2 regions of the Geobacillus sp. C56-T2 genome follow, and region 2 is predicted to be linked to the other one. Evidence: a T-box and tRNA genes for the amino acid it is inferred to sense, from the RefSeq annotation. Region 2 holds a T-box; the other holds one or more tRNA genes.
What was found. The T-box of region 2 lies ahead of ileS (isoleucine--tRNA ligase). A T-box ahead of a tRNA ligase gene usually reads a tRNA of that ligase, here a tRNA-Ile.
Positions count from the first base shown of each region.

Region 1: it has a tRNA-Ile gene. The T-box ahead of ileS (isoleucine--tRNA ligase) is inferred to sense a tRNA for this amino acid. The anticodon was not compared.

Region 1 is NZ_VJWB01000001.1:532,622-541,084, reverse strand. Features, by position in the region: gene trmL (tRNA (uridine(34)/cytosine(34)/5-carboxymethylaminomethyluridine(34)-2'-O)-methyltransferase TrmL) at 8-481, opposite strand; gene GC56T2_RS02765 (amidase domain-containing protein) at 505-1,368, opposite strand; gene queG (tRNA epoxyqueuosine(34) reductase QueG) at 1,633-2,784, opposite strand; gene GC56T2_RS02755 (B3/B4 domain-containing protein) at 2,837-3,502, shown strand; tRNA gene GC56T2_RS02750 (tRNA-Glu) at 3,721-3,792, opposite strand; tRNA gene GC56T2_RS02745 (tRNA-Ser) at 3,798-3,890, opposite strand; tRNA gene GC56T2_RS02740 (tRNA-Asn) at 3,899-3,973, opposite strand; tRNA gene GC56T2_RS02735 (tRNA-Ile) at 4,095-4,168, opposite strand; tRNA gene GC56T2_RS02730 (tRNA-Gly) at 4,176-4,246, opposite strand; tRNA gene GC56T2_RS02725 (tRNA-His) at 4,705-4,777, opposite strand; tRNA gene GC56T2_RS02720 (tRNA-Thr) at 4,789-4,861, opposite strand; tRNA gene GC56T2_RS02715 (tRNA-Ser) at 4,993-5,083, opposite strand; tRNA gene GC56T2_RS02710 (tRNA-Ile) at 5,099-5,175, opposite strand; tRNA gene GC56T2_RS02705 (tRNA-Met) at 5,184-5,257, opposite strand; tRNA gene GC56T2_RS02700 (tRNA-Ala) at 5,274-5,346, opposite strand; tRNA gene GC56T2_RS02695 (tRNA-Pro) at 5,354-5,427, opposite strand; tRNA gene GC56T2_RS02690 (tRNA-Arg) at 5,434-5,507, opposite strand; tRNA gene GC56T2_RS02685 (tRNA-Leu) at 5,511-5,596, opposite strand; tRNA gene GC56T2_RS02680 (tRNA-Gly) at 5,602-5,676, opposite strand; tRNA gene GC56T2_RS02675 (tRNA-Lys) at 5,684-5,756, opposite strand; tRNA gene GC56T2_RS02670 (tRNA-Thr) at 5,939-6,011, opposite strand; tRNA gene GC56T2_RS02665 (tRNA-Phe) at 6,015-6,090, opposite strand; tRNA gene GC56T2_RS02660 (tRNA-Asp) at 6,406-6,478, opposite strand; tRNA gene GC56T2_RS02655 (tRNA-Met) at 6,483-6,559, opposite strand; tRNA gene GC56T2_RS02650 (tRNA-Val) at 6,743-6,818, opposite strand; rRNA gene rrf (5S ribosomal RNA) at 6,829-6,945, opposite strand; rRNA gene GC56T2_RS02640 (23S ribosomal RNA) at 7,087-8,463, opposite strand, start outside.
Region 2 is NZ_VJWB01000001.1:1,061,423-1,069,885, forward strand. Features, by position in the region: gene sigG (RNA polymerase sporulation sigma factor SigG) at 1-624, shown strand, start outside; gene GC56T2_RS05445 (YlmC/YmxH family sporulation protein) at 720-968, shown strand; gene pgeF (peptidoglycan editing factor PgeF) at 1,228-2,046, shown strand; gene GC56T2_RS05455 (YggS family pyridoxal phosphate-dependent enzyme) at 2,049-2,723, shown strand; gene GC56T2_RS05460 (cell division protein SepF) at 2,736-3,167, shown strand; gene GC56T2_RS05465 (YggT family protein) at 3,171-3,443, shown strand; gene GC56T2_RS05470 (YlmH family RNA-binding protein) at 3,596-4,369, shown strand; gene GC56T2_RS05475 (DivIVA domain-containing protein) at 4,445-4,957, shown strand; T-box leader at 5,055-5,274, shown strand; gene ileS (isoleucine--tRNA ligase) at 5,328-8,102, shown strand; gene lspA (signal peptidase II) at 8,187-8,463, shown strand, end outside.

The DNA of each region.
Region 1 (8,463 bases), 530 kb from region 2:
TTCGCGCCTACGACAACCCGTGAAACCGTTGCTGGCGCAGCGCTTCATACACTAAAATGGCCGCCGTATTTGATAAGTTCAGGGAGCGGACTTTGTCGTTCATCGGGATGCGAAGGCAGCGATCCATATTGGCCTCGAGCAAGTCTTTTGGCAATCCGGTCGTCTCGCGGCCGAACACAAAGAAAATATCCTTGGTTGTATCGCTGAAGTCAAACGAATCATAATACTGCCGGCCGAATTTCGTAATGAAGTAAAACTCGCCTCCCGGAAACCGGGCAAACAACTCGTCAAGCGAATCGTAATAGGAAAGATTGACATAAGGCCAGTAGTCAAGGCCAGCGCGCTTTAACATTTTATCGTCCGTCGAAAATCCGAGCGGACGGATGAGATGGAGCGCCGTATCCGTCGCCGCGCACGTACGGGCGATGTTCCCGGTGTTGGCTGGAATTTCTGGTTGGTATAGTACAACATGAAGCGGCATGTTCTTCACCTCAACAACATCGTTTATTTGCGATCCATGATATGAAAAAATTTATATCGGATGTTTGGGGTGTAAGCGCTCGAATCTTCGTAGGACCAATAACGCATCCGACTGTTGGTAGTATGGGCGTTCACAAGCGGCATCCCCTCTTGGTCTTTGGCCACTACGATCGCCGAATGGTCAAAGCGCCCGTCCCCTTGAAAATCATAACAAATGACATCGCCTGCCATCAATTGTCCCGGTTCGGAAACTTCCACCGCCTGCAAGCCGATGCGCGACCCGCTTAAGTACCAGCGCAGGGAATGAGCGACGGCCCAGCTGTAGCTCCAGCTCCCGTTTTGGCACCACCACCCCCGCGCCCGATTCGGGTAACCCGTCATAGGCACCCCACCTGCGTACAGGCATTGGGAGACAAAATTGGTGCAATCAACAGGAAAAGACGGGAACGCCGGGTTGTGACGATTCCACCATGTTTCCGCGTACCGCACCGCCTGGGCGCGGTCATATTGATAGGAAAGCCGCTCTCCCCGCCATTGCTCACGCTCCACCCGCGGCGCCTCGACATTTCCTCCCGTCCGGCTGATCCGATCGTCGGCAGCCCATTCGCCGTTTACAAACCGCGCGCACCGCTCCTCGACTTGCTCCTCCACATATAAAACGTCTCCTTGTTTCAGCAAAAACTGATGATGGGCCACATACACCAGTTTGGTTTCCCGTTCGACCGTCTGTCGTCCGACGATTTGCCCACGAATCGAACAGCGAACGATTTCCACTCCCCGTTTTTGGCAAAGCTTCTGTTTTCTCGTGATCTCTTCATCCTTTAACCCGTTTCCTGACACAAACGAGCGGGCCCGCTCGTTCAGCCGCTCGCGCAATCGTTGTTTCATGCCGTTCCCCACTTTCGTTTTTGTTACTACCTTATGTGGGGAAGCGGCTGTTCTTTCCCGCTTCTTTGCGGCATCCGTCCCGCCCTTTACCCGTTTCCCTCATCGCTTAGGGGAAGCTCGTTTTCACCAGCCTTCCCGTTACTTTAGGAGGGCGGGGATTTCGTGTAAAATGCTACTATCCCACCAGTTTCTCAATTAGAGAAACCTTGCAGAATTAGCTTTCTTTTCTGACGCTGTCTTCTCAATTAGAGAAGCCTTGCAGAATTAGCTTTCTTTTCTGACGCTGTCTTCCAACAGTTTCAGCCCTTTTTCAATTTCAGCAAGCACCGCCTCATCCGTCTCTGTCCGTCTAGCTTCATCGAGATGCGGTCGCACGCTGGTATCGCCGATTTTTCCGAGCGCCCATGCGGCCGTCCCACGGATGACCGGGCGGCTGTCTTCTTTCAACAGCCGCAACAAATGCGGCACCGCCGTTCGGTCTTTGTAATGGGCAAGCGCCAAGATGGCGTTGCGCTGAATCGGTTTTTTTCCGCGCCATGAACCAGCCATGGCGCCGAATTTTTCTTGAAATTCACGATTGCTCATTTGGAGAAGCGGAATCAGCTTCGGTTTGACCGCCTCCGGATCGGGTTCGAATTCCGGATGGAAATGAAAATCTTTCCCTTTGTTTTCCGGACAGACTAACTGGCACGTGTCGCAGCCGTACAACCGATTGCCGATTTTCTCGCGAAATTCATCGGCCAAAAAGTCTTTTGTTTGCGTTAAAAACGAGATGCACCGCTGCGCGTTTAGCTGCCCTCCTTGCACGAGCGCTCCGGTCGGACACGCATCGATGCATTTCGTACATGTGCCACATCGATTTTCAATCGGCTCATCAGGGGGAAACGGAATGGTTGTGATCATTTCCCCTAAATAGACGTACGAGCCAAATTCCGGCGTAATGATCGAGCAGTTTTTCCCGCTCCAACCGATCCCGGCCCGCTCAGCCACAGCGCGATCGGCCAGCTCTCCAGTATCGACCATCGAACGAACGCGGGCGTGCGGCACTTTGGCAAGCAAAAACTCCTCAAGCTGCCGTAAACGATCCCGCAATACAACATGATAATCTTTGCCCCACGATGCACGGCAAAAAAGGCCGCGCCGCTCCGTCTTTGTCCCCCGCGGCGCCTGCTTCATTTTCGACGGATAAGCGAGTGCAATGGCAATGATTGATTTGGCCCCGGAAAGCAGCAAATCGGGATTCGTTCGTTTTTCAATATCGTTTTCCTCAAATCCCGACTGGTAGCCAAGCTCTTGCTGGCGTCGCAACCGTTCTTTTAGTTCCACAAACGGATCGGCGCTGGCAAATCCAATTTTATCAATACCGATCGTCCGGCTGTACGCAATCAACTCTTGTTTTAAGGCGACAACATCCATTGTTTTCCCTCCTTTCGACTCCTATGATAAAATAAAGCGCGAGGTGATTGACATGAACTATATCGTATCAGAAGAGCTGAAACGGCGTCTCCCTTCCGGAAAGTTCGGGATCATCTGCTACCGGCACATCGAAGTAGGGGATTCGCCGCAAATGCTAAAAGGACGGTTGCAACTGTTTCAGGAATCAATTTATATCGAACTGCAGGAAAAAACGATCCATGACATTCCTGAACTGGCCGAATGGCGTCACGTATTCAAGCAAATCGGGACGGATCCCGCTCGTTATCGCCCATCGAGTGAAAGTCTGTATCGGCGCATTCAAAAGAAGCACTTTCTTCCTTCCATTCATTCAGCAGTGGATGTCAACAATTTCTTTTCACTCTATTATAAGATTCCGCTCGGCATCTACGACCTTGACCGCATACACGGGACCGTGACCGTAACCATCGGTGCTGAGCAAGACGAATATGTCGCTTTAAACGGCCGAACGGTCAACTTTGCCAACAAACTTGTCAGCAAAGATGCATACGGTCCATTCGGCAGTCCGATCGTCGATTCGGAACGGACGGCCGTCACTCGTGACACCAAAAACGCCTTACAGATTGTATACTTTCCACCTTCCATCGCCAAAGACGTCGCCCATCGCCAGCTCGAAGCCATGCAAGCGATGTTCACGCAAATCCATGGCGGCGAAGCGGATGTTCAACTGCTTGAATGACGTGTTCCTCCCGCTTCGGTGAATCGCAGGCGGGAGGGGATCGCAATAAAAAAACGCAATGCCTCGTTCATCAACGAAACGAAACACTGCGTTGTCCCCAATCTTTCTGCTATGGAACCCATTATATCTCATGATTGCCTATTCGGCAAGAAAAAGCGCAATTTTCGACAAAAACAAGTTTGATAAAATGGCACCAGGCAACCTGGTGCCATAAGCAGTGACCCGTACGGGATTCGAACCCGTGTTACCGCCGTGAAAGGGCGGTGTCTTAACCACTTGACCAACGGGCCATGCATGGCGGAGAAGGCGGGATTTGAACCCGCGCGCCGCAAAACTGCGACCTAACGGTTTAGCAAACCGTCCCCTTCAGCCACTTGGGTACTTCTCCAGAGAAAATGGCTCCGCAAGTAGGATTCGAACCTACGACCTACCGGTTAACAGCCGGTTGCTCTACCGCTGAGCTATTGCGGAACGGTTCAACACCATGTCCGTTTTCCTACGGGCTACCATACCGTTGCTCCATCCGGCAATGGTGGGACAACGGTTCACCGTTATTATAGCGAATCATCCGACAATATGCAATGGGAAATAGTGGGCCTAAGTGGACTTGAACCACCGACCTCACGCTTATCAGGCGTGCGCTCTGACCAGCTGAGCTATAGGCCCATCCAAAAGCGGGTGATGGGAATCGAACCCACGACATCAGCTTGGAAGGCTGAGGTTTTACCACTAAACTACACCCGCACATCGATTTCTTCAACCATTCACCACGCAATTTCATGCCTCTTCCTCTACCAGCGCATTCAAAGAAGCGGAATGCGTCGAGGCTACTCGCAGCTCATTCGGTGAAGCTAAGGCTCGTGGCTGAGGTTTTACCACTAAACTACACCCGCACATAACCCTTCAACCATTCACCACGCAATTTCGCGCCTCTTCCTCTACCAGCGCATTCAAAGAAGCGGAATGCGTCGAGGCTACTCGTAGCCTATTCGGTGAAGCTAAGGCTCGTGGCTGAGGTTTTACCACTAAACTACACCCGCACATCGATTTCTTCAACCATTCACCACGCAATTTCATGCCTCTTCCTCTACCAGCGCATTCAAAGAAGCGGGATGCGTCGAGGCTACTCGCAGCTCATTCGGTGAAGCTAAGGCTCGTGGCTGCAATTTTACCAAGAGCTTACGGGTTTTAGGAAGAAAAAGGGCGACTAGTGGGAATCGAACCCACGCATGCCAGAGCCACAATCTGGTGCGTTAACCACTTCGCCATAGTCGCCATGATGTTGATGCCGGCTGCAGGACTTGAACCCGCAACCTACTGATTACAAGTCAGTTGCTCTACCAATTGAGCTAAGCCGGCATAAATCCATATTATGCAATGCTTATCGTTTTTCCTAATAGTCAACTGGTCGAAAAAAGCGGAACGCTCAAACCGAGTTGATGCCGTCTCATTCTATTTGTGCCAACTGAGCTGAATGAGACGATTATTTATGGCGGAGGAGGAGGGATTCGAACCCCCGCGCGCCTTGCGGCGCCTCTCGGTTTTCAAGACCGACCCCTTCAACCACTTGGGTACTCCTCCAAAAAACAACAATAATGGTGGACCTTGTAGGATTCGAACCTACGACCGGACGGTTATGAGCCGTCTGCTCTAACCAGCTGAGCTAAAGGTCCGATAAGAGTGGCGGTGGAGGGGATCGAACCCCCGACCTCACGGGTATGAACCGTACGCTCTAGCCAGCTGAGCTACACCGCCAAAACGGATGAAAAAGTGGAGCCTATCGGATTCGAACCGATGACCTCCTGCGTGCGGGGCAGGCGCTCTCCCAGCTGAGCTAAGGCCCCAAAGTGATCGGGAAGACAGGATTTGAACCTGCGACCTCACGGACCCGAACCGTGTGCTCTACCAAGCTGAGCTACTTCCCGATAAAACGCGCTCGAGAGGATTCGAACCCCTAACCTTCTGATCCGTAGTCAGATGCTCTATCCAATTGAGCTACGAGCGCAAGTGCCGAGGGCCGGACTCGAACCGGCACGGTAGTCACCTACCCCAGGATTTTAAGTCCTGTGCGTCTGCCAATTCCGCCACCCCGGCGGCAGTGGAGCGGAAGACGGGGTTCGAACCCGCGACCCCCACCTTGGCAAGGTGGTGTTCTACCGCTGAACTACTTCCGCAACATGATGAGCCATGGAGGACTCGAACCTCCGACCCTCTGATTAAAAGTCAGATGCTCTACCTACTGAGCTAATGGCTCATGGTTTGGTATACACCCAAATATTTGACGATGTCCCTTCCTCTACCAGCCGACTCAAAGATGCCGAGTGCGTCGGGACAACTCGCAGCGAACTCAAAGATGCAACGCTCGTTACTGAGCGAATGGCTCATGGTGGCCCTTAGTGAAGCACACACTTGCATACTCTCAAGCAAAAGAAAAGATGCCGGCTGCAGGACTTGAACCCGCAACCTACTGATTACAAGTCAGTTGCTCTACCAATTGAGCTAAGCCGGCGAATGGTGGCTCGGGACGGAATCGAACCGCCGACACAAGGATTTTCAGTCCTTTGCTCTACCGACTGAGCTACCGAGCCATATGTTATTTTTTAGCTCGCTCGTTGATTGCTCTATGCCTCTTCCTCTACCAGCTGATTCAAAGATGTTCGATGCGTCGAGGCAACTCGCAGCAAACTCGATGATGCTGATGCTCGTCTCTACCGACTGAGCTACCGAGCCATATGTTATTTTTTAACTCGCTCGTTGATTGATCTATGCCTCTTCCTCTACTAGCTGATTCAAAGATGTTCGATGCGTCGAGGCAACTCGCAGCAAACTCCATGATGCTGATGCTCGTCTCTACCAAGCAAGCAACCAAAATATATAGGGTTGTCATAATTTTTAAACAAAGACGGTCCCGACGGGACTCGAACCCGCGATCTCCTGCGTGACAGGCAGGCATGTTAACCACTACACTACGGGACCTTGTTGGTTGCGGGGGCAGGATTTGAACCTGCGACCTTCGGGTTATGAGCCCGACGAGCTACCGGACTGCTCCACCCCGCGACGATAAAAGATCAGTATCATTGAAATATTTGTTGCCTCTTCCTCTACCAGTTGATTCAAAGATGTTCGATGCGTCGAGGCAACTCGTAGCGTATTCGATGAAGCAAATGCTCGTTGCTCCACCCCGCGATGATAGAAGATGAACTTATTTCAATGATGCGCTGAATTTTGTATGTTTGAAAGTGGTGGAGGATGACGGGATCGAACCGCCGACCCCTTGCTTGTAAGGCAAGTGCTCTCCCAGCTGAGCTAATCCTCCATAAATATCCGCCTAGCAGCGACCTACTCTTGCAGGGGCGCTGGCCCCAACTACCATCGGCGCTGGAGGGCTTAACTTCCGTGTTCGGGATGGGAACGGGTGTTTCCCCTCCGCTATCACCACTAGGCTATTATCGACACATTTTATTATAAGGAAAGTAAGCGGATTGTCAAGGGCTTTTTCATTCCTTCAAAACTAGATAACCGTCGGAAGAAGCCGCGTTTCGACCGGTCTAGCTCCGGCTCGCCGCCGCTCGCCTGCGCTTTTCTAGGTTAAGCCCTCGATCGATTAGTATCCGTCAGCTCCACGTGTCGCCACGCTTCCACCTCGGACCTATCGACCTCGTCATCTTCGAGGGATCTTACTCGCCTAACGCGATGGGAAATCTCATCTTGAGGGGGGGCTTCACGCTTAGATGCTTTCAGCGCTTATCCCGTCCGCACATAGCTACCCAGCGGTGCCCCTGGCGGGACAACTGGTACACCAGCGGTGCGTCCATCCCGGTCCTCTCGTACTAAGGACAGCTCCTCGCAAATTTCCTACGCCCGCGACGGATAGGGACCGAACTGTCTCACGACGTTCTGAACCCAGCTCGCGTACCGCTTTAATGGGCGAACAGCCCAACCCTTGGGACCGACTACAGCCCCAGGATGCGATGAGCCGACATCGAGGTGCCAAACCTCCCCGTCGATGTGGACTCTTGGGGGAGATCAGCCTGTTATCCCCGGGGTAGCTTTTATCCGTTGAGCGATGGCCCTTCCATGCGGAACCACCGGATCACTAAGCCCGACTTTCGTCCCTGCTCGACCTGTCCGTCTCGCAGTCAAGCTCCCTTGTGCCTTTGCACTCTCCGAATGATTTCCAACCATTCTGAGGGAACCTTTGGGCGCCTCCGTTACCTTTTGGGAGGCGACCGCCCCAGTCAAACTGCCCACCTGACACTGTCTCCCACCCCGCTAAGGGGTGCGGGTTAGAATTTCAATACCGCCAGGGTGGTATCCCACCGTCGCCTCCACCGAAGCTGGCGCTCCGGCTTCTCAGGCTCCCACCTATCCTGTACAAGCGATACCAAAATTCCATATCAGGCTGCAGTAAAGCTCCACGGGGTCTTTCCGTCCTGTCGCGGGGAACCTGCATCTTCACAGGTAGTATAATTTCACCGGGTCTCTCGTTGAGACAGCGCCCAAGTCGTTACACCTTTCGTGCGGGTCGGAACTTACCCGACAAGGAATTTCGCTACCTTAGGACCGTTATAGTTACGGCCGCCGTTTACTGGGGCTTCGGTTCGCACCTTCGCTTCCGCTAAGCGCTCCCCTTAACCTTCCAGCACCGGGCAGGTGTCAGCCCCTATACGTCGCCTTTCGGCTTCGCAGAGACCTGTGTTTTTGATAAACAGTCGCTTGGGCCTTTTCACTGCGGCTCTTCCAGGCTCTTCACCCGAAAGAGCACCCCTTCTCCCGAAGTTACGGGGTCATTTTGCCGAGTTCCTTAACGAGAGTTCTCCCGCGCGCCTTAGGATTCTCTCCTCGCCTACCTGTGTCGGTTTGCGGTACGGGCACCTCTTCCCTCGCTAGAGGCTTTTCTTGGCAGTGTGAAATCGGGGACTTCCGGATCAATCCGTCGCCATCACAGCTTGGCCTTCCGG
Region 2 (8,463 bases):
GTCATTCAGCGCTTCAACAACCGCGGCGAGTTTGTAGATGATTTATTCCAAGTCGGCTGCATCGGACTTATGAAATCGATCGATAATTTTGACCTCAATCAAAACGTGAAATTTTCCACCTATGCGGTTCCCATGATTATTGGCGAGATTCGCCGCTATTTGCGCGACAACAACCCGATCCGCGTCTCCCGCTCGCTGCGCGACATCGCCTACAAAGCATTGCAAGTGCGGGAGCGGCTCATGAGCGAGACGGCGAAAGAGCCTTCGACAGAAGAGATCGCGAAAGAGCTTGGCGTTGCCCATGAGGAAGTCGTTTTCGCCCTTGATGCCATTCAAGATCCGGTTTCATTGTTTGAGCCGATTTACAATGATGGCGGCGACCCGATTTACGTGATGGATCAGCTGAGCGACGAGCGCCACCGTGACAGCCAATGGATTGAAGAGATCGCCCTGAAGGAAGGGTTGCGGCGGCTGAATGAGCGGGAAAAAATGATCATCCGGAAACGGTTTTTCCAAGGAAAAACACAAATGGAAGTAGCCGAGGAAATCGGTATTTCCCAAGCGCAAGTGTCAAGGCTGGAAAAAGCGGCGATCCGGCAAATGAACAAAAACATTCAAGTGTAACGGCTGCCTAGGCAGCCTTTTTTCTTTGGTACATAACCGTTCCGCGCCCGTCATATAGATGAAAGAGAGGGAAGAGGAAAGGCGGGGAAGAATCGATGATGAGAATTTCCGAGTTTCAGACGAAAGATGTCGTCAATGTGGCCAACGGAAAAAAGCTTGGCAATATTGGCGATATTGACATCGATTTAGATACGGGCAAAATTCGTTCGCTCATCATTCTAGGCGCCGGAAAAATGCTTGGGCTGTTCGGGCGCGAGGAAGCGATCGTCATTCCGTGGCAAAACATTGTCAAAATTGGCGCTGATGTCATTTTAGTTCGCCTTCACGATGCCGATGGGGGATGAACAACGCGCCCGCGGGCATGGGGGACGCGTCCGCGCGCCGGCCCGCTGTCCCCGCTGCGCCTGGCGTTTTGTGGCGCTTTAGGGTGCAGTGTCGATGGGGCGGAGGGATCGGCACTCGGCTGCCGCAGCGCTACGTTTCGCGACATCACCGGCAAGATTTCGACAAAATCACAAATAAAGGTTATCATCCGTCAACAAACTATGATAAAATAGGAAAAAAGTGATGAAAAAACGACAAACAGGCGTGGAGTTGACGCGAATGCCGGATGTGTTTCAACACGACTCCCACGGCTGGCTCCGCTGTACGGCACCCCCGTTTGCTGGGGCGGTCGTTGGGATGACGACAAAACAAGGAGGAGAAAGCAAAGGGGCGTTTGCCTCGCTTAATATGGGGCTGCATGTCGGCGACGAGCGCGCGGCTGTCGTCAACAATCGCCGCCGCCTCGGAGAATGGCTCGCTTTTCCGCTTGAGCATTGGGTGTGTTGCGAGCAGGTGCACGGTGCCGAGATTCAGAAAGTGACCAAACACGACCGCGGGAAAGGGACCGATGATTGGGGCACCGCCATCCCGGGCGTTGACGGGCTGTACACAGCGGAGCCGGGGGTGTTGTTGGCTCTTTGTTTCGCTGATTGCGTGCCCGTTTACTTGGCGGCGCCGTCGGCGGGACTGGTCGGCCTTGTTCATGCCGGCTGGCGGGGAACGGCGCGCGGGATTGCCCCAAAGATGGTGCAGCATTGGCGGTACCAGGAACGGGTGGAGCCAGACGCCATGTATGTCGCCATTGGCCCCGCTATCGGTCCGTGCTGCTACACGGTCGATGATCGGGTGATCGCCGGTTTGCGCGCGACTCTTCCGAAGGATTGCCCGCTGCCATGGCGGGAAACAAGCCCTGGGCAATATGCCCTCGATCTCAAGGAAGCCAATCGGCTTCAGTTGCTCGCCGCCGGTGTTCCGAACAGCCAAATTTGGGTGTCCGAGCGCTGTACAAGCTGTGAGGAAACGCTGTTTTTTTCCCACCGCCGCGACCGCGGGACGACCGGAAGAATGGTGGCGTTCATCGGCCGAAGGGAGGAATGATCATGACGGTGCGCGACAACTTGGCTCTCATCCGCCGACAAGTGGAAGCGGCTTGCGCGCGCGTTGGCCGCAACCCGGCCGACGTACGCATCATCGCCGTCACGAAATATGTGGATGCGGCAAGGGCGCAAGAAGTGCTCCATGCTGGCATCGGCGACTTGGGTGAAAACCGTTCCGAGCAGCTGCTCGAGAAATACGAAGCGCTCGGCAATCGGGCGACATGGCATTTTATCGGAACGCTTCAATCGCGCAAGGTGAAAGAGGTCATCGACAAAGTCGATTACATTCATTCGCTCGATCGCCTGTCGCTCGCCAAAGAGATCGAGAAGCGGGCGGCGCGGCCGGTGAAATGTTTTGTGCAGGTGAACGTATCCGGCGAGGCGACGAAACACGGACTCGCTCCCGAGGAGACGATCCCGTTTATCGAGCAGCTTCGCTCGTTTTCCCGCATCGAGGTAGTCGGATTGATGACGATGGCGCCGCACACGGATGACGAGGTGGTGCTGCGCTCCTGCTTCCGCCGTTTGCGGGCGCTGAAGGAGCGCGTTCAGGAGTTCGGCTGGGCTCATGCGCCATGCACCGAGCTGTCGATGGGCATGTCGAACGATTACGTGATCGCGGTTGAGGAAGGAGCGACATGGATCCGCATCGGCAGCGCTCTAGTTGGATCACTGTAGGAGGTGGATTCGGTGGGATTGATGAAAAAATTTCGTGATTATTTTTTAGAAGAAGATTACGAAGACTATGAAGAAGAGTACGAAGCGTCGCAGCCGGAAGAGGAAGCGCCGGCGCCGAAAGCGGCGAGCAAATCGAACGTTGTCAGCTTGCAAAGCGTGCAAAAATCGGCGAAAGTCGTGCTTGTCGAGCCGCGCGTGTATGCCGAGGCGCAGGAGATTGCCGACCATTTGAAAAGCCGGCGCGCCGTCATCGTGAATTTGCAGCGCATTCAGCACGAACAGGCGAAGCGGATCGTCGACTTTTTAAGCGGCACCGTGTACGCCATTGGCGGCGACATTCAGCAAGTCGGCGCGAAAATTTTTTTATGCACGCCGGAAAATGTCGATGTCAGCGGTTCGATTTCGCTTGACAGCGAGGATGACAGACCGATGAAGAGGTGGTAGCGCTTGGATTATGTGCTTACATTTTTGACGACGTTGATTCAAGTGTATTCGTACGCCTTGATCATTTACATTTTGATGTCGTGGTTTCCGAATGCGCGCGACTCGCGGTTCGGTCAGCTGCTCGCTACCATTTGCGAGCCGTATTTAGAGCCGTTTCGGCGCGTCATTCCGCCGCTTGGTATCATTGACATTTCACCGATCGTCGCCTTTCTTGTCCTTGAGTTTGCGACGAGGGGGCTTTATGCCTTGTTTGACATTCTTGAAGCGCAAATTTAGGGGCGGCGTTGGCGGCTGAACCGATCGGTTTGGCGGGGAGGGGCATCGCCCGCTCGTTGCGCGGGCCGGACGACGCTCCGTTCTTGCGCCGGTGTTGGAAGCGGAACGGACAATATGTCTGTCTTTCGTTGAGGAAAGCAAGGTGAAATTTGATGGAATGGTATCAGCATTTTCGCCAAGAGGAGCGCCCGTTCATCGATCAAGTGCTCGAGTGGAAGGAGATGGTGAGCCGCCAATACGCTCCGAAGCTGACCGATTTTCTTGATCCGCGCGAGCAGCAGATCGTGCAAAGCCTCATCGGCAGCGGCGGGGACGTGCGCGTTTCCTTTTTTGGCGGGGCTTCGTTTGCCGAACGCAAGCGCGGGCTGCTTTATCCGCCCTATTTTGCCCCGGAGGAAAACGATTATGAGATCGCGCTTTTTGCCGTTCGTTATCCGGCGAAATTCGTCTCCCTCGGGCATCGCGATGTTCTCGGCGCGCTCATGTCGCTCGGATTGCGGCGGGGCAAATTTGGCGACGTCCTTGTTCAAGGTTCGGACATTCAATTTTTTGCCGCTGCCGAAGTCGCCGACTACGTCCGTCTGCACATCGAAGCGATCGGCAAAGCTCCGGTGGCGTTGGAGCCGCTGCCGCTTTCCGCTGTCTTGCCGGTTGAAGAACGATGGCAAGAAGGGACGGTGACCGTCTCTTCGCTTCGATTGGATGCGCTGCTTGCTCAGGCGTTCCGTCTCGCGCGCGAGAAAGCGCGGGCGCTGGTGGAAAACGGGCTTGTCAAAGTCAACTGGAAAGTGGTGGACAAGCCCGATTTTCTCTGCGGCCCAGGCGATGTATTGTCGGCGCGCGGGTTTGGCCGCTGCAAGCTAATGGCTGTGGAAGGACCGACAAAGAAAGAGCGCTGGCTCGTGCGCATCGGTTGGCAAAAATAATCGAATGGCAGCAGGAAATCGGCAAACCTTGTCGAAGAAAGAAGAAAAGGAACGATGAAGACGGAGGTGGCCGCTGTGCCGTTAACGCCATTAGATATTCACAACAAGGAATTCAGCCGCGGATTTCGCGGATATGATGAGGATGAAGTCAACGAGTTTTTGGATCAAATCATTAAAGATTACGAAATGCTCATTCGCGAGAAAAAGCAGCTCGAAGATAAAGTAGCGGAGTTGACAGAGAAGCTGAACTATTTTTCCAATATTGAAGAAACGCTAAACAAGTCGATTCTCGTCGCCCAAGAAGCGGCTGAGGAAGTCAAGCGAAATGCGCAAAAAGAGGCGAAGCTGATCATTAAGGAGGCGGAAAAAAACGCCGAGCGCATCATCAGCGATGCATTGGCGAAATCGCGGAAAATCGCCCTCGAGATCGAGGAGCTGAAGCGGCAGTCGAAAGTGTTCCGCGCCCGTTTCCGCATGTTGGTCGAGGCCCAGCTCGATATGATCAACAGCCGCGATTGGGACGAGTTGATGGAGTATGAGGCGCCGGATTTGGAAGAAGGGGCGAGAGAACCGCTGTCACAGCCTTGACGAACGGAAGGCGTTTCAGTTATAATGATTGGCAAAAATCGCCGCATCAGCCGCCTTAGGAGGCGGTTGGCTTTTTTCCGTTATGAATTGCGAATAACCATCGACGATGAAAGGGACAGTAGCTCTTGCACGACCGGTCGCAGCGAGCCGGGGATGGTGGAAGCCCGGCATCGGCGCAAGAGTGAACATCACCCTGGAGTTCCATGCCGAAACAACGAGTAGGACATGGCGCGTCATTCCCGTTACGAATGAAAAGTGGGCCTGTGCCTTTGCATGGCCAAAAAGGGTGGTACCGCGAGACCGTTCTCGTCCCTTGCCGGGAGAGAACGGTTTTTTATTTGGAATTATATTGTTCAAAGGAGGAGCAGCGATGGATTACAAAGACACATTGCTCATGCCGAAAACCGAGTTTCCGATGCGCGGCAATTTGCCGAAGCGGGAACCGGAAATGCAAAAAAAATGGGAGGACATGGACATTTACCGGAAAGTGCAGGAGCGGACGAAAGGCCGGCCGCTGTTTGTTCTGCACGACGGCCCGCCGTACGCCAACGGCGATATTCATATGGGGCATGCGTTAAACAAAATTTTAAAAGATATCATTGTCCGCTATAAATCAATGAACGGTTTTTGTGCGCCGTACGTGCCGGGCTGGGATGCGCACGGCTTGCCGATTGAAACGGCGCTTACGAAACAAGGAGTCGACCGCAAATCGATGAGCGTCGCTGAGTTTCGCAAGCGGTGTGAGCAGTACGCGTATGAACAAATCGACAACCAGCGCCGGCAGTTCAAGCGGCTCGGGGTGCGCGGCGATTGGGATAACCCGTATATCACCCTCAAGCCGGAATACGAAGCCCAACAAATTAAAGTGTTCGGCGAAATGGCGAAAAAAGGGCTCATTTACAAAGGACTGAAGCCGGTCTATTGGTCGCCGTCGAGCGAATCGGCGCTCGCTGAAGCGGAAATCGAATATAAAGATAAACGGTCGCCGTCAATTTATGTCGCGTTTCCGGTCAAAGACGGCAAAGGCGTGCTGGACGGTGATGAGCGGATCGTCATTTGGACGACGACGCCGTGGACGATTCCGGCGAACTTGGCGATTGCCGTTCATCCGGAGTTGGACTACCATGTCATCGACGCCAACGGGCAGAAATACGTCGTCGCCGCCGCCTTGGCCGAATCAGTGGCGAACGAAGTCGGCTGGGCGTCGTGGTCCGTCGTTAAAACCGTAAAAGGAAAAGAACTTGAGTACGTCGTCGCGAAACATCCGTTCTATGAGCGCGATTCGTTGGTCATCTGCGGCGAGCACGTCACGACCGACGCCGGCACCGGCTGCGTCCATACGGCGCCGGGCCACGGGGAAGACGACTTTCTCGTCGGGCAAAAATATGGGCTTCCGGTGCTCTGTCCGGTTGATGAGCGCGGCTACATGACCGAGGAAGCGCCCGGGTTTGCGGGTCTGTTTTATGAAGAAGCGAACAAGGCGATTACGCAAAAGCTCGAAGAAGTTGGAGCGCTCCTGAAGCTCGGCTTTATCACCCACTCGTATCCGCACGACTGGCGGACGAAGAAGCCGACGATTTTCCGGGCGACGACGCAATGGTTTGCCTCGATTGATAAAATTCGCGGCCAGCTCCTTGACGCCATTAAGGAAACGAAATGGGTGCCAGAATGGGGCGAAATCCGCATCCATAACATGGTGCGCGACCGCGGCGACTGGTGCATTTCCCGCCAGCGCGTGTGGGGTGTGCCGATTCCGGTCTTTTACGGCGAAAATGGCGAGCCGATCGTCACCGATGAGACGATCGAGCATGTGTCGAACTTGTTCCGCCAATACGGCTCGAACGTTTGGTTTGAGCGCGAGGCGAAAGACTTATTGCCGGAAGGGTTCACCCATCCGTCAAGCCCGAACGGTCTGTTTACGAAAGAAACGGACATTATGGACGTCTGGTTTGACTCCGGCTCGTCGCATCAAGCGGTGCTCGTCGAGCGCGATGATTTACAGCGTCCGGCTGATTTGTACTTGGAAGGGTCTGACCAATATCGCGGCTGGTTCAACTCGTCGTTGTCGACGGCGGTCGCCGTTACCGGCAAAGCACCGTATAAAGAGGTGTTAAGCCACGGCTTCGTTTTAGACGGCGAGGGGCGGAAAATGAGCAAATCGCTCGGCAACGTCGTCGTGCCGGCGAAGGTGATGGAACAATTTGGCGCCGACATTTTGCGCCTTTGGGTCGCCTCCGTTGACTATCAGGCCGACGTGCGCATTTCTGACCATATTTTGAAACAAGTGTCGGAAGTGTACCGGAAAATCCGCAACACGTTCCGGTTTATGCTCGGCAATTTGTTCGACTTCGATCCGAACCAAAACGCCGTTCCGGTTGGGGAGCTTGGCGAAGTCGACCGCTATATGCTGGCGAAGCTGAACAAGCTGATCGCCAAAGTGAAAAAGGCGTATGACAGCTACGATTTCGCCGCCGTCTATCATGAGATGAACCATTTTTGCACCGTGGAATTGAGCGCGTTTTATTTGGATATGGCGAAAGACATTTTGTACATCGAAGCGGCTGATTCGCGCGCCCGCCGCGCCGTGCAGACGGTGCTGTACGAGACGGTTGTCGCGTTGGCGAAGCTCATCGCGCCGATTTTGCCGCATACGGCCGATGAAGTGTGGGAGCATATCCCGAACCGGAGAGAAAACGTCGAAAGCGTCCAGCTCACCGACATGCCGGAGCCGATCGCCATCGATGGCGAAGAAGCGCTGTTGGCGAAATGGGATGCGTTTATGGATGTGCGCGATGATATTTTCAAAGCGCTCGAGAACGCCCGCAATGAAAAAGTGATCGGCAAATCGCTGACCGCCAGCGTCACGATTTATCCGAAAGACGAGGCGCGCAAGCTGTTGGCGTCGCTTGACGCTGATTTGCGCCAGCTCCTCATCGTCTCTGCCTTTTCGATCGCCGATGAGCCGTACGACGCCGCACCGGCCGAAGCCGAACGGCTTACCCATGTGGCGGTCCTCGTCCGCCCGGCCGAAGGCGAGACGTGCGAGCGGTGCTGGACGGTGACGAAAGAAGTCGGCGCCGATCCATCGCATCCAACGCTTTGCCCGCGTTGCGCACATATCGTGAATGAACATTATTCCGCGTAACGAAAAGCGGCAGGCTGCCTTGGGGCGGCCTTGCCGCTTCATTTGTTTGCCATGGCGAATTATGCTACAATGCAAAAAGGATGAATGAGAAGGACAGGGGGACTTGGCACGGTGGCATACTATTGGATTGCGGCGGCGGTCATCATCCTCGATCAATGGACGAAATGGCTTGTCGTCCGCTATATGCGGCTTGGGGAAAGCATCCCGATCATCGATAATGTGCTCTACATTACGTCGCACCGCAATCGCGGGGCGGCATGGGGCATGCTGCAAGGGCAGTTTTGGTTGTTTTATTTAGTGACAGTCATCGTTGTGGCAGGAATCATTATCTACATCCGCCGCTTGCAGCCTTCGGAACGAT